2 regions of the Desulfitobacterium hafniense DCB-2 genome follow, and region 2 is predicted to be linked to the other one. Evidence: predicted binding sites of a transcription regulator. Region 2 holds the regulator's gene; the other holds the start of a gene.
The links. Region 2 encodes HrcA, which represses chaperone genes, less so after heat shock. Its sites were predicted from a motif close to TGTTAGCACTCNNNNNNNNNGAGTGCTAACA; they were not measured.
Positions count from the first base shown of each region.

Region 1 (7,339 bases), 2.2 Mb from region 2:
ACCCTTAATCAGGTCCGGAGTCCTGGAATTTTTGCAGAATGCCTCGCAAATTCCAGGAGTGGAAGATTTGATGCTGACCACCAATGGGATACTTCTTGCGGACATGGCGGAAGATCTGAAAAAGGCGGGAGTCAATCGGGTCAATATAAGCCTGGATACTTTCAATGAAGATAGGTTCCGGGAACTTACCCGTGGTGGGGATATTAAGAAAGTCTTTCAGGGAATACACCGCTCTCTCGAAGTAGGGCTGCATCCGGTTAAACTCAATGTGGTGGTGGTTCGTGATTTCAATAGCCATGAGCTACCCCGTTTTATGGAATTAGCTCGTGACTATCCGCTTCATGTTCGCTTTATCGAATTGATGCCTATCGGGATCAGCTCGGATAAACGCAGTGATTTCGTATCTATCGATGAGATGAAAGCAATACTGGGCTTAGAGGGCCTGAAAGCCACTCACGATATTCAAGGAGGCGGTCCTGCAGAATATATCACTTCAGAGGGTTTTAAGGGCAGTGTGGGCTTTATCAGCGCTATCAGCAAGCATTTTTGCAGCACTTGCAATCGAATTCGCCTGACTCCCGACGGGAAGCTGCGCCTGTGCTTACACAGTTCCAAAGAAGTGGATTTTCGTGAAGTGCTTCGCTCCAACAAGAGTGATAATGAAGTCAGGGATGTTTTTGCCCAGGCGATTTGGAATAAGCCGGCTGAACATCATATGAATGATCAGGCCTGGCAGGATCAACGGATTATGTCCCAGATTGGAGGATAATGATGGAACTGACACATTTTGATGAAGAAGGCCGGGCACGTATGGTGGATGTCTCGGCTAAGGCGGAGACGACCCGGGTGGCTACGGCCCGGGGTAAGGTGGAAATGCAGGCGGAGACTTTGGAGAGGATTCGCTCAGGACAGATTGCCAAAGGGGATGTGCTGGCGGTGGCCCAGGTCGCGGGAATCATGGCAGCCAAACAAACTTCAAATGTGATTCCCATGTGTCATCCTCTGGCTATTACCGGAGCAAAACTGAATTTCGAAATTGTTCCTCCCGGAACCATAGAAATCGAAGGAATTGTCAAAGTCACGGGTAAAACCGGGGTTGAGATGGAAGCGCTTACGGCTGTCAGTGTTGCTGCCTTAACTATTTATGATATGTGCAAGGCTATCGACAAGACCATGGTTATCAGTGATATCCGGCTTATGGAGAAAACCGGCGGCAAGAGCGGGCATTTTATTCGCGAAGATCACTTAAAGAGCACAACTTAATAGATAAATTCGAATGATTTAAAACAAATTAGGAGGAACGATGATGGCGAAGATTATCGCAGTTTGTACAAGTGAGAAAAAAGGGATGCGGAAAAAAAATGTAGGGGAGGGAGTACTGAAGGTTAATTTTGGTATCGAAGGAGATGCTCATGGCGGGGATTGGCATCGTCAGGTAAGCTTGCTGGCGATGGAAAGCATCAAGAAGATGCAGGATATGGGGCTTGATGTGGGACCGGGAGATTTTGCCGAGAATTTAACCACCGAAGGAATCGATCTGGTGAGCCTGCCCCTGGGCACAAAATTAAAGATTGGTGAAACCGGCGTGGGCGAAGTGACACAAATCGGTAAAGAATGTCACACCCGATGTGCTATTTATTATCAAGCGGGGGACTGTGTTATGCCCAAGGAAGGGATCTTCATCCGTGTTCTGGAAGGCGGCCCTATTAATGTGGGAGATAGTGTTGAGGTGATGGAGTAATGCTGAGGGTTGGGGTTATAACCGCCAGTGATAAAGGATCTCAGGGGCAAAGAGAGGATCTTTCCGGTGCTGTTCTCAAGGAACTGGTGAAAGAGATCGACGGCGAGGTCGTTCTCTATACTATTCTTCCGGATGATCAGGAGCTTTTGGCCCAAACGATGAAAAAGTGGGCCGATGAAGAGGGCTTAGACCTTATTCTGACCACAGGTGGCACGGGTTTCTCCTTGCGTGATGTTACCCCGGAGGCGACGACTGCTATTGCGGATCGTATGGTCCCCGGGATTGCTGAAGTAATGCGTTATGAAAGCTACAAAATTACTCCGAAGGCTATGTTGAGCCGGGCAGTGGCGGCCTTGCGCAAGCAGACTTTAATCATCAATATGCCGGGTTCGCCTAAGGCCTGTAAGGAATGTTGGGCAGCCCTTGTCCCTGCTTTGCCCCATGGAATTCAGATCCTCAAAGGGGAGGCCAGCGAGTGTGCTGTGCCTGTTCACCAATAGGCATCTTCAGCGTGTTTTTGAGGTTTTTTAGGTTCAATTCAATATAAAAATTTTTTTGCTTGTCACTCCTGTCCTTTTCCTGCGTACTCTATAGTAAGGGAAAGTGGAAATGGGGTGACATTGTTTTGAAGGCGATTGCTTTTATTGATTATGAAAATATATGGACTGGACTCTTTGAACAAGGTTATGAATTAACTCCGGAAATCCTTATGGAATCCATTCAACTGTATGCTAAACAAAATGACTATGTTCTATCCGCTATTTATCTCTATGCTAATTTCGATCGGGAAGAATTCTGGCGTGCCCAGACTTCCTTTGAGAAGATTCATGTATATACACGCCATGTGTACGGAAAAAACAATTTTGCCAGTACGGGATTAAGGCGAAATGCGGCGGATGTGGAGCTCATATTGGAAGCGCAGGAGATCTTGCTCACTCGTACCGCAACCTTTGATGTGTTTCTTCTGTTGACTGGGGATGGGGATTTTTTGCCTTTACTTCGAAAAGTAAGGGCCTGGGGAAAAGATGTTAAAGTTATCGGCGTGAAGGGAAGCATGCACCACGAACTTCAAGCCTTTAGTGATTCCGGAGATTTTTTCGGCGAGTTTCTCCCTCAGGAGCGACCGCAGGAATATGAGCCTGAAAAGGATCTTGAACAAGCAATCTCAATCATAGCTCAGCTTCAGCTAAGCATGACGTATATTGCTTCCACCAAAGCGAGGCTCACCCTGTCGGATCATCTGGGAGTTACCATATCCCAAGTGAAAGAGCTTATTCGCTACGCATTAAGAGAGGGGATTCTTCTTGAACAAGAATATGCCGATTCCAGTTTAAAGATCGGTAAAACCAAGGTCTATCTTTTGAACCTTGACCATTCTATGGTTCAAGTTGTTCTGGGGTCCGCAATCGAAGAGATTCGCAAACGCTATGAGAAATTAAGAACTCATTGATGGTTTGCCGTGTAAAATTGAGCAGGCACGGCATAGGGTAATAAAAGAATGAGAAGAAGGGGTATCTGGCCGGGAGGGCTGGATATCCCTTCTTCTAAGGCGCCGTGATGATTTTTTGTCCAAAGGATGAATAAACCCCCCGGGGACTGGTCAATATATTGCTTAGTGAATGCAAGTCGAAGCTATGAGATTCTGTCAATTTAAGAGTGATGCAATAAGGGGAAGATATAAGGAGAAAATAGAAGGTTTTCGCTTGTAAATCTCTTAAAAATGCAAATGACAGGATTTGATTTCTTCATCCACCTTGCATATTATTATAGTATGATGTTAGCACTCAATAGGAATGAGTGCTAACAATATCAAAATAATATTTGAGTTCTTAAGGAGGGACTTTCTTCAATGAACATTAAGCCTCTAGGTGATCGGGTAGTCATTAAAGCACTCCCCATGGAAGAAAAGACAAAAAGCGGAATCATCATGCCGGATACGGCTAAAGAAAAGCCTCAAGAAGGTGAAGTCGTTGCAGTAGGACCTGGAAAAATGGAAAAAGGAGAGCGCATCGTCCTGGATGTTAAAGTGGGTGACCGCGTGATTTATTCCAAATATGCCGGTACTGAAGTAAAGTATGATGGTCAAGAGTATCTTATTCTTAAGGAAACTGACATTTTAGCGGTTATTGGCTAAGATAATACTCTTTGCTTTATTCACTTAATGAACTTGACATTGTACAGTGTTTTTTACTTATTGACCCTTGAATTTTGATTTTTAAGGAGGAACTTACAGGTGGCAAAACAAATCGTTTTCAATGAAGAAGCTCGCCGCGCATTAGAGCGTGGTGTTAATGCCCTGGCTGAGTCTGTCCGGGTAACTCTTGGACCTAAAGGCCGTAATGTGGTTTTGGACAAAAAATTCGGCGCTCCTTTGATTACCAATGATGGTGTGACTATCGCCCGGGAAATTGAGCTGGAAGATCCATTCGAGAATATGGGGGCCCAACTTGTCAAGGAGGTTGCAACCAAAACCAATGATGTAGCAGGGGATGGAACCACCACTGCAACTGTATTGGCCCAAGCGATTATCCGTGAAGGCTTAAAGAATGTAGCTGCCGGTGCTAATCCTATGGGCATCAAGCGAGGCATTGAGAAGGCTGTTGAATCTGTTGTCGAGGATATTAAAACCAATGCAAAGCCCATTGAAAGCAAGGAATCCATCGCTCAAGTAGCTTCTATCTCCGCCGGCGATGACAACATCGGCGTTCTGATTTCTGATGCTATGGAAAAGGTCGGCAAAGACGGCGTAATCACCGTAGAAGAAGCTAAAGGAATGACCACCGAGCTCAAAGTTGTCGAAGGTATGCAATTTGACCGGGGCTATCTCTCTGCATATATGATCACCGATACTGATAAGATGGAAGCTATTTTAAATGATCCTTACATCTTAATTACCGATAAAAAGATTGGCGCTATCGCCGACATTCTCCCTGTTCTTGAGAAAGTCGTTCAAGCCGGCCGTCAACTTCTGATTATTGCCGAAGATATCGAAGGGGAAGCTTTGGCTACCCTCATTCTCAACAAACTCCGCGGAACCTTTACCTGCGTTGCTGTAAAAGCTCCTGGCTTCGGTGATCGCCGTAAGGCAATGCTGGAAGATATCGCAATCCTCACCGGTGGTACCGTCATTACCGAAGATCTTGGCTTAAAGCTGGAAAACACTACGATTGATATGCTGGGCCGTGCTCGTCAAATTCGCGTAACTAAAGAAGAAACCACCATTGTTGAAGGCTCCGGTTCTCAAGATGATATTAAGAGCCGTGTGGAAGCCATTAAAAAGCAAATCGACGAAACGACTTCTGATTTCGACCGGGAAAAACTTCAAGAGCGTTTGGCTAAATTAGCCGGCGGGGTTGCTGTGATTCAAGTAGGTGCTGCAACAGAAGTTGAAATGAAAGAAAAGAAACTCCGCATTGAAGATGCTTTAGCTGCAACCCGTGCAGCAGTTGAAGAAGGTATCGTAGCCGGTGGTGGCTGCGCGTTAGTGGATGCTGCTAAAGCGCTTGACAGCCTTAAGCTGACCGGAGACGAAAAGACCGGTGTAGCTATTGTATGCCGTGCTTTGGAGGAACCTCTCCGTCAAATTGCCAATAATGCAGGATTTGAAGGCTCCATCGTTGTGGAGAAGGTTCGCAATGGCGGCCGTGGGGTAGGATTCAACGCTCTGACCGAAGCATATGAAGATATGATTGCAGCCGGTATCGTTGACCCCGCTAAAGTGACACGTTCTGCCCTGCAGAATGCAGCTTCCATCGCTGCTATGCTCCTTACTACCGAGTGCTTAGTTTCCGATATCCCATCAAAGGATAATGGTGCGGCTGCTATGGCTGGTATGGGCGGCATGGGTGGAATGGGCGGCATGATGTAAAGCCTTAAACCACAAATAAATGCCTGAAATAAGTGAGACTCGTGTTGCGATGTGGCTATAGCCAATTTTGCTAACACGAGTCTCAATTTTTAGAGGTTTCTTATAAGTTCGCTGAACTTGCAGGAAGCCTCTTTTTTATTATTTTTAGACGTCTTCGGCAGCTTTTAATTCGACCATTCCGAGAACTTTCATCTTGTTATCATGTGACAGCTTGCGGAAATTTGATATAAGAGCCAATTCATCCTCCGTTAATTCAACGGGGGATATTTTTTTGTCACTTATTCCATAGATATCGTCCAGGTTAATCTCTAGGAAATTGCAGATGTTCAGAAGAGTCGAGATGTCGATAGAGTTGGTCCCTTTCTCCCATGATGATATCGTATTATCTCTGACCCCTAGATGGTCGGCTAATTGTTTTTGGGTTATACCTTTTCTTTCGCGATATTTGCGTAGGTTTTCCGCCACCCTCAATTTAATTGCTTCCATTGATAACCACTCCCTTGTGTTGATTATATAGATAACTATGATCTTAATCAAGATGAATATTCATGAAATATGAATAAAAGATATTGACACATCATAATTTATGAAGTAAGGTGGTGTTGTGAGTTCATGAAATATGAAGTTGGAGTGAAATGTGTTTGGAGAAAACCAAGCTTCAAGGATTGCAACTCTTTCCGTCGGCGTGAACGTTAAAGATACCCTTGCCAGTAGTTATTTTAGAGATTATCGATCGGATGGGAGGTGAAATGAATGAGCGGTTGCAGGCTGTATAGAATAAAACCTTTGAAGTGGCTTAAGTCAATCACGTCTTACCGTACTCGAAAGTTGGATAATCTCCCTAAGAGCAAATGGGCTGAGATATTAGTAAGGGGAGGGACCATAAAGCCCTGACTATCCAAAGGGAAAAGGTGGAGGTGGATCACAATGCTTAAGGAAAAAGTCAAATGCAGTGTGCATTTCTATTGAAGGGAAGCCAGGCTAATGAAAATGCCTGAACAAAAAGAAAATGCCCGCAAGTCCTGGCAGATTTAACGGGCAGAAGAAAAATAATTTCTAGCTTAGTATATCATGTTTTGCCAAGTCAGTACATCAGCTCATTAATAATCAAGTTGAAGTTGTCGCGGTGCGAATTACTTAAGTAGGATCAGTGGTTCTCCAGGCGGAGCGTAGAGAAGTTGGACATAAAGGTGGAGAGATAGTATGCGAATCGACATAAATGAGAAATACTGCATCACCTCTGATGAATACCAATATATTCTTAACACAAAATCCGTTAGTAACGGTAAAAAGATAAAGGGGCAGAAAGAATTAAAAGCAGTTGCTTATTGCTCAGATCTCAATCATTGTCTTAAGGAACTTGTAAAGCGTCAAATCAGGGAATCAGATTGCACTTCCCTCAGAGACGTTGCAAAGCGAATAGAAGAAATCAGAAGTGAAATAAATAGAACTGTTAATTTTTAAGCGTTGTGAAGAGCACCTTCCCTATGGGTCATGCGGGCACCACAGCAATATATATCGTGTGGATGCGTGATGTTCCAGTGAGTTGATAGAGTAGGTGTGAGCAGATAAAGGAGTGGAGTGGCAGTGGAAGAAAGAATTGAGAAGCATATTCACCAGTATGTCGAGGCAGAACTTAGGAATTATCGGACCTATAAAAAACTTATTGGTGAATACGATAAAGAGTTGCTGTATAGAGGTGCTAAATCGGGACTTGGTAAAGACCCGAC
Region 1 covers NC_011830.1:1,508,667-1,516,005, forward strand. The annotation lists gene moaA (GTP 3',8-cyclase MoaA) at 1-769, shown strand, start outside; gene moaC (cyclic pyranopterin monophosphate synthase MoaC) at 772-1,263, shown strand; gene DHAF_RS07025 (MOSC domain-containing protein) at 1,307-1,741, shown strand; gene DHAF_RS07030 (MogA/MoaB family molybdenum cofactor biosynthesis protein) at 1,741-2,241, shown strand; gene DHAF_RS07035 (NYN domain-containing protein) at 2,367-3,191, shown strand; gene groES (co-chaperone GroES) at 3,591-3,875, shown strand; gene groL (chaperonin GroEL) at 3,975-5,609, shown strand; gene DHAF_RS07050 (helix-turn-helix domain-containing protein) at 5,754-6,095, opposite strand; gene DHAF_RS07055 (DUF5405 family protein) at 6,813-7,073, shown strand; gene DHAF_RS07060 (transcriptional regulator) at 7,197-7,339, shown strand, end outside.
Region 1: groES (co-chaperone GroES) is a predicted target of HrcA. The motif match lies at 3,517-3,547, and genes of this name have one in related genera.

Region 2 (7,339 bases):
CTTTATCGGCAAGGTGGAGTATGCCATCGATCTCAAGGCTGATCCTTCCACCATCGTTGGTGACGGCAAATCCGAGACGGTGCTAACCACTCGGGTTACCGATGACAAGGGCAACCCGGTAGCCGGTGTGGAAGTAGTGTTTGAAGCGCCTTTGGGCACCTTTCTGGGCGACCCCCGGAACCCTCAGGTGGGCAAGCAAACAGGGGTGACCGACGCTAATGGGGAAGCTCAAATCCTTTACCGCTCTGAGAAAATCGAAGGAATTGACCCCCAGAAGGTTCCGGTGATAGCAACCGTGGCGGATCCGGAAAAAGGGCTTTACGCTACGGACACCATCTATATCATCTTTGAACCGTCGGCTATTACCGGGGTTGTCACAGACAACCAGACAGGTAAGCCCATTGCGGGAGCCAAAGTCGTGGTCACGAAAGACTTCGACGGCGACGGCATCATAGACTTCAGAGGGGAGTGTATCACCGGCCCCGACGGCAAATATCGGGTCCCTATTCCGAAAGGGGATACCGTATATGACGTTGAAATCACCAAATCTATCATCATCAACGGCGAACCGGTCGATGTCAGCTTTAAGCAAAAAGCGGAAGCCGGCGAAGTGAACGCCGATCAGGGTGACGAAGAATTCCCGGCCCAGGAAACCTTTACAGGAGTCATCATCACCAGGGATAAGGACGGCAGGGAGCGGATCGCCGGCCGGGGCACCGATGAAAAAATCGTGCTCAAGCAAGTAACCGCGGAAGGCGTTGGCGGCAAAGAAGCTGAGGTAGATTCGAAAACCGGTGTCTTCACCATCGAGGAATTGTCCAAAGGTCAAACCTATGAATTTGTGATGACCATGGAAGTAGAGGGCCAAGAGCTGATCATGGGTAAAATCGTCGTTCAGCTTAACACTGACGGACAAATCAGCATTCACGAGGAGCTGATCGACCCCTACGGTACAATTACGGACAGTGAGACCGGTAAGATATTGGGAGATGTGTATGTAGAATTATTTTATGCAGATACTCCCAGAAATAAAGCTGAGGGAAGAACACCTCATACCAAGGTAATTCTGCCTATACTGCCGGGCTTTGCGCCCAACGACAATGAAAATCCTCAGCGGAGTGCCTCCACAACCGTATTTAATGAGCATCCAAGTGTAAAAGATCATGGAAACTACGCCTGGATGGTCTTCTCAGAAGCAGATTATTATATCAAAGGCACCAAGACCGGTTATAACACTTATACCAGCCCCACGATTTCTGTTGACTTTGATGTAGTCAAACATGATTTCGTCATGCAGCCTCTTGATTCTGGTGGAGACGGCGACGGTGGCAGCAGTGGCGGTGGAAGTGGCGGCGGAGACATTACACCAACACCGACCGAGGATAACACAAAACCGGCAGTGCCTGGGCAAACACCAGCTACCCCGGGAACAGAAACGCCGGAAATTCCTGAAAAGCCGATAGATACCCAAAAACCGGTAGAACCACAACATCCTGCAAAAACACCCACCGACCCGTCCGATAGACAGGCGACAGGGACACCGGAAGCAGGGGGTAATCAAGGTACAGGAGAAACCCCGGCGGACGGCAAAGGGACCTTGCCGAAGACCGGTGAAAACGGCAATTCAGGATATTACACTTTGGGAATGCTGTTCATCGCTCTGGGACTTTACTTAGGGAGAAGAAGAACGGCATAGACGGTTAAGAGGCAGAGCAGAGACTCTGCCTCTTTCTACAAAATTTTAGGCAGGTAGAAAAATGTCGAAGAAAATTAGCTCCATCATCTTCATCGTGGCAGGACTCACTCTGCTGGCCTATCCCAAGGCAGCGGAAATGCACAGCACCTATCTGCAGAAAAAGCTGGTCAGCGAATGGCAAGCAGCCCTTGCCGCTGTGGATCAAGGAGAACGAGCCGCTGACCCGGCCCCTGATCAGGATGCTGAAGAAAGCAGCCCGGCGAAAGAGTCGCCGGGTGATTTGCCGGAAGAGTTCATCACTCCGGAAGAAAAAGACAGACAAGATTATATACACGACACGATGGAAGGAATGCTCAAGATCGAGAAGATCGGCCTTGAGCTGCCCATCCTCAAAGGTGTAACCGAAGCAAACCTGGATCTATCGGTAGCTCATATGGAGAACACCGGGAACATGGGTGAGCCGGGCAATTACGCCATAGCCGGTCATCGAAGCCATACTTATGGCCGGCAATTCAACAGGCTGGAGGAAGTCAATCCGGGAGACCGGCTGGAAGTAACCGATGGGAAGACTACCTATACCTACACCGTAACCCAAAAATTATATGTTGACCCCACGGAAACCTACGTTCTTAACAGCAATAAGGATATCAGCGAAATAACCCTCATTACCTGTCACCCCATGATCAACCCGACTCACAGGCTGATCATTAAAGGAGTATTAGGGGGGTGAAGATTCCCACCTTGCTGAACCCGATTCCTCGGGAAGTGCACAATCTCTTTTGTTCCGATAGCTGGAGAAATTGAATTTAAATTCAATTTCTCCGGCTATCGAAATTTTACCCGTGAAATTCCATCCAAAAAGCTGAAGAAGATAATGCCGTCCAAACCATTTTTTTACCTTGTCTGCTACTTGACAATATAAATAGTGAGAGGTACTATAATATCATAAATCGTTAGCACTCATTAAGGTCGAGTGCTAACAAGAGGAAAACGAGGGTGGAAAGGCGGTTATGTGTATGCAGATGGACGAGCGAAAAAAGAAGATCCTGCGGGCTATCGTACAGGATTATATCAGTACTGCTGAGCCTGTCGGTTCACGAACCATCGCCCGGAAATTTGATTTAGGCATCTCGCCGGCCACCATTCGTAACGAAATGTCCGATATGGAAGAGTTGGGTCTTATTGAGCAGCCCCATACTTCAGCAGGCCGCATTCCCTCGGATGCGGGTTATCGGTATTATGTGGACTGTCTCCTGGAGAAATCCAGTATTGCCGATGATGTCAAGGATGTTATTGAAAAAGAGACCACGAAAAGAATTGCGGAGATTCAGACGGTCATTGCCCATTCCAGCAAGCTCCTTTCTGAACTCACCCATTTGACCAGTATCGTCATCGGGCCGGACAAGGGAAAGAGCGCCTTTAATCAGATGCACTTCCTGCCTTATGAACCCGGCAAAGCCATCATGGTGGTCGTCAAGGAAAATGGCGTGGTGGAGAATCAGATTGTCGAGATTGGGGAAAATGTAACAGCCGAGGAGCTTCAGAGAATTGCCAACGTATTTAACCATAAGATGCGTGGGCATTCTATGGAAGAAGTGAAACGGGATATGCTTCATGAGATATACAGCGAACTGACTCGTCAACGCTTCCTGATTGACAATGCCTTAGAGCTTCTTTCCGCCGTTCTGAGCAATAGCCCTGAAGAGTCCAGTAAAGTCTACCTGGGTGGAACTCTGAACATGTTGAACCAACCTGAATTCCGGGATGTAGAAAAGATCAGAAACCTCTTCCAGATTTTCGAAGAGGGAGCCCAAATCATCAAAGTATTGCATCCTCAGAAAGAAGGTTTGGCAGTGACTATCGGTGGGGAAAATAAACTGAAGGAACTTCGGGACTGCAGTATTATTACCGGGACCTATTGGATTGATGGAGAGCCTTTGGGAACGATCGGCTTGATTGGACCTACCCGTATGGATTATGGGAAGGCTATGGCCATGGTGGATTACATGACAAGAACGCTCACAGAGCTGCTTACTGTGCGACGAAGGAATTAGGAGAGGTGGTTTCAATAATGGTGAACTGGGGCGGGAAAACCCCCCCATCGGGTCAGACCGAATGGGAAACTAAAAATACTCAAGAGTCAAAGGAAAATTTGACCGATACTGTTGAAGAAATCCTTAGCGAAGCTGTCCAAGAGGAAGAAGTGGGGAATGAATCTTCTCCGGAGCAGGATGTTTCTTTAGAAGAAAAAATACTCACTCTTCAGGCAGAACTTGACCAGACCAAGAACCAGGCAGAGGAATACTATACTCATCTCCAGCGCTTGCAGGCTGAGTTTGACAACTATCGCAAACGGACCCAAAAGGAGAAGGAGGATTTCGCCAAATATGCCTCAGAGCGTGTTGTAGAAGGGTTGCTGCCTGTATTGGACAATTTTGAACGGGCAGTGGAAGCTTCCAAGACCACTCAAGATATGAAGTCCTTTTCCCAAGGAGTAGAGATGATTTTCAAACAACTGCAAGGCATTCTTGCCAAGGAAGGATTGGCGGCGATTGAAGCCGTGGGGCAGCCTTTCGATCCCAACCTACATGAAGCCGTCCTTCAGGTGGATTCAGAAGACTATCCGGAGAGCACCGTGGTGGAGGAGCTTCAAAAAGGTTATTATCTTAAAGAAAAAGTAATACGTCCTAGCATGGTCAAAGTGTCCCGCTAGGTGCGATAAGGAGGAAATAGTGAACATGGGTAAAGTGATTGGCATTGACTTAGGAACCACCAACTCTTGTGTGGCAGTTATGGAAGGCGGCGAGGCTGTCGTTATCACCAATGCGGAAGGGAATCGGACGACTCCTTCTGTAGTTGGTTTTTCCAAGACCGGAGAACGCTTGGCCGGTCAAGTGGCTAAGCGTCAGGCGGTTTCTAATCCGGATAAGACCGTCATCTCCATTAAGAGACATATGGGAACAGATTACAAAGTGAAAATTGACGATAAGAGCTATTCTCCCCAGGAGATTTCCGCAATGATTCTGCAAAAGCTGAAAGCAGATGCCGAAGCTTATCTGGGACAGACGGTCACAGAGGCCGTCATTACCGTACCGGCTTATTTCACCGATGCCCAGCGGCAGGCTACCAAAGATGCGGGAACCATCGCCGGTCTGGATGTTAAGCGGATTATCAACGAGCCTACAGCGGCGGCTTTGGCCTATGGTTTAGACAAGCAAGAGGATCAAACCGTTCTGGTCTTTGACTTAGGGGGAGGAACCTTCGACGTATCCCTGCTGGAGCTTTCCCAGGGTATGGTTGAGGTTAAAGCCACCAGCGGCAACAATAAACTGGGTGGGGACGACTTTGACCAACGCCTGATTGACTATATGGTAGCTGAGTTTAAAAAAGATCAAGGTGTGGATTTGGCCAAAGACCGTGTTGCCCTCCAACGCTTGAAAGAAGCAGCCGAGAAAGCCAAAGTGGAGCTTTCCGGAGTGAGCACCACCAATGTGAACCTGCCCTTTATCACCATGACTGGCGAGGGACCGGCTCACTTGGATATGAATATTACACGGGCTAAATTTGAGGAATTGACCGCGGATCTGGTCGAGGCTACCCTTGGACCTACCCGTCAGGCTTTAGCCGATGCCAAACTCTCTTGGAACGAAGTGAATCAAGTCATTCTCGTAGGCGGATCCACCCGGATTCCTGCCGTACAGGAAGCTATCAAAAAGCTGAGCGGCAAGGAGCCCCATAAAGGTGTCAATCCGGATGAAGTGGTAGCCTTGGGTGCTGCCATTCAAGGCGGAGTTCTGGCCGGGGAAGTGAAGGATATTATTCTCGTGGACGTTACTCCCCTGTCCTTGGGTATTGAAACCCTGGGTGGTGTCTTTACCCGGATTATCGATCGCAATACCACCGTTCCTACCACGAAGAGCCAGGTTTTCTCTACTGCGGCGGACAGCCAAACTTCTGTGGATATCCACGTCCTCCAAGGAGAGCGTGAAATGGCGGCCTATAACAAAACCTTAGGCCGGTTCCAACTTTCCGGAATCCCCCCCGCTCCTCGTGGCATCCCTCAAATCGAAGTGAAGTTCGATATTGATGCCAATGGTATCGTCCATGTTTCCGCTAAGGATATGGCTACAGGTAATGAACAAAAGGTCACCATTACCGCTTCCACAGGCTTAAGCCAGGAAGAAATCGAGAAGATGAAAAAAGATGCCGAAGCTCATGCCGATGAAGATAAAAAGCGCAAAGAATTGATTGACGCTAAGAACCAAGCAGACTCTATGGTCTACCAAACCGAAAAGACCCTGAAGGATTTTGAAGGCAAGATCCCTGACAATGAAGCAGAGCCCATCAAGAAAGCTCTTGAAGAATTAAAGACCGCAGCCGCCGGGGAAAATATCGAGCTGATCAAAGAAAAGACCGAAGGGGTAACCAAGGTCCTCTATCCCATCATCGAGAAGATGTATCAGCAAACCGGCGGAGCAGCACCGGGACCGGACATGGGAGCAGACCCCGGAGCGGGCGGCGCTCAAGGGGATGACAATGTGGTGGATGCCGAATATACTGAAGTAGATAAGGATCAAAAATAATCAGAGTGAAGGAAAGAATTGGGTACAGGGGTTTTCCCCTGTGCCCAATCATCATGTGCTGAAGGCTGATAAGGCTTCAGGAGGGAGAATCAGGAGTGATGGAGGAATAACATGAAACGGGATTATTATGAAGTACTTGGTGTCTCTAAAAGCGCAGACGAACAAGAAATCAAAAAGGCCTATCGAAAACTGGCCCGCCAATATCATCCTGATGTGAACCCGGGAGATAAAGACGCGGAAGAAAAATTCAAAGAGGCAACTGAAGCCTATGATGTTTTAAGCGATACTGAAAAACGTGCCCGCTACGATCAAATGGGCCATTCCGCCTTCGATCCCAACCAACAAGGTTTTGGCGGGTTCGGCGGAGATTTCGGCGGCTTTGGGGATATCTTCGATATGTTTTTCGGCGGCGGCGGTGGCGGTGGTCAGCGGCGGCAGGGTCCTACCCGGGGGAATGACCTTCGCTATGACTTAACCATTACTTTTGAAGAGGCTGCCTTTGGTACCGAGAAAGAGATTCAGGTTCCCCGTCAAGAAACCTGCACGGAATGCCATGGCTCCGGTTCAGCCCCCGGCACCCATCCTACCACCTGTTCCCAATGTCACGGAACAGGGCAGGTTAAAGCTACCCAACGGACTCCTTTTGGCGCGATTCAAACAGCAAGAACTTGCCCTGCCTGCAATGGCTCAGGTCAATTTATATCTTCTCCATGTAAGGAATGCAGTGGCAAGGGAACCACACGGAAGGTCAAAACCATTAAAGTCACTGTCCCCCCAGGGTCGGAGGATGGCCTTAACCTTCGTTTCAGCGGCAATGGGGAAGCAGGGCTGCGGGGAGGCCCATCAGGAGACCTTTATGTGGTCCTCAATGTGAAAGCCCATAAATTCTTTGAAAGAGAAGGGAACGACGTCTATTGCGAGATTCCCATAACCTTTGTACAGGCCGCCCTCGGGTCGGAGCTCGATGTTCCCACCTTGGATGGCAAAGTCAAAATGAAGATACCCGAAGGCACCCAGACTGCTACGGTGTTCCGGCTGAGGGGTCATGGTATTCCTTACC
Region 2 covers NC_011830.1:4,548,411-4,555,749, reverse strand. The annotation lists gene DHAF_RS21490 (Cna B-type domain-containing protein) at 1-1,696, shown strand, start outside; gene DHAF_RS21485 (class D sortase) at 1,758-2,426, shown strand; gene hrcA (heat-inducible transcriptional repressor HrcA) at 2,713-3,750, shown strand; gene grpE (nucleotide exchange factor GrpE) at 3,768-4,409, shown strand; gene dnaK (molecular chaperone DnaK) at 4,435-6,279, shown strand; gene dnaJ (molecular chaperone DnaJ) at 6,391-7,339, shown strand, end outside.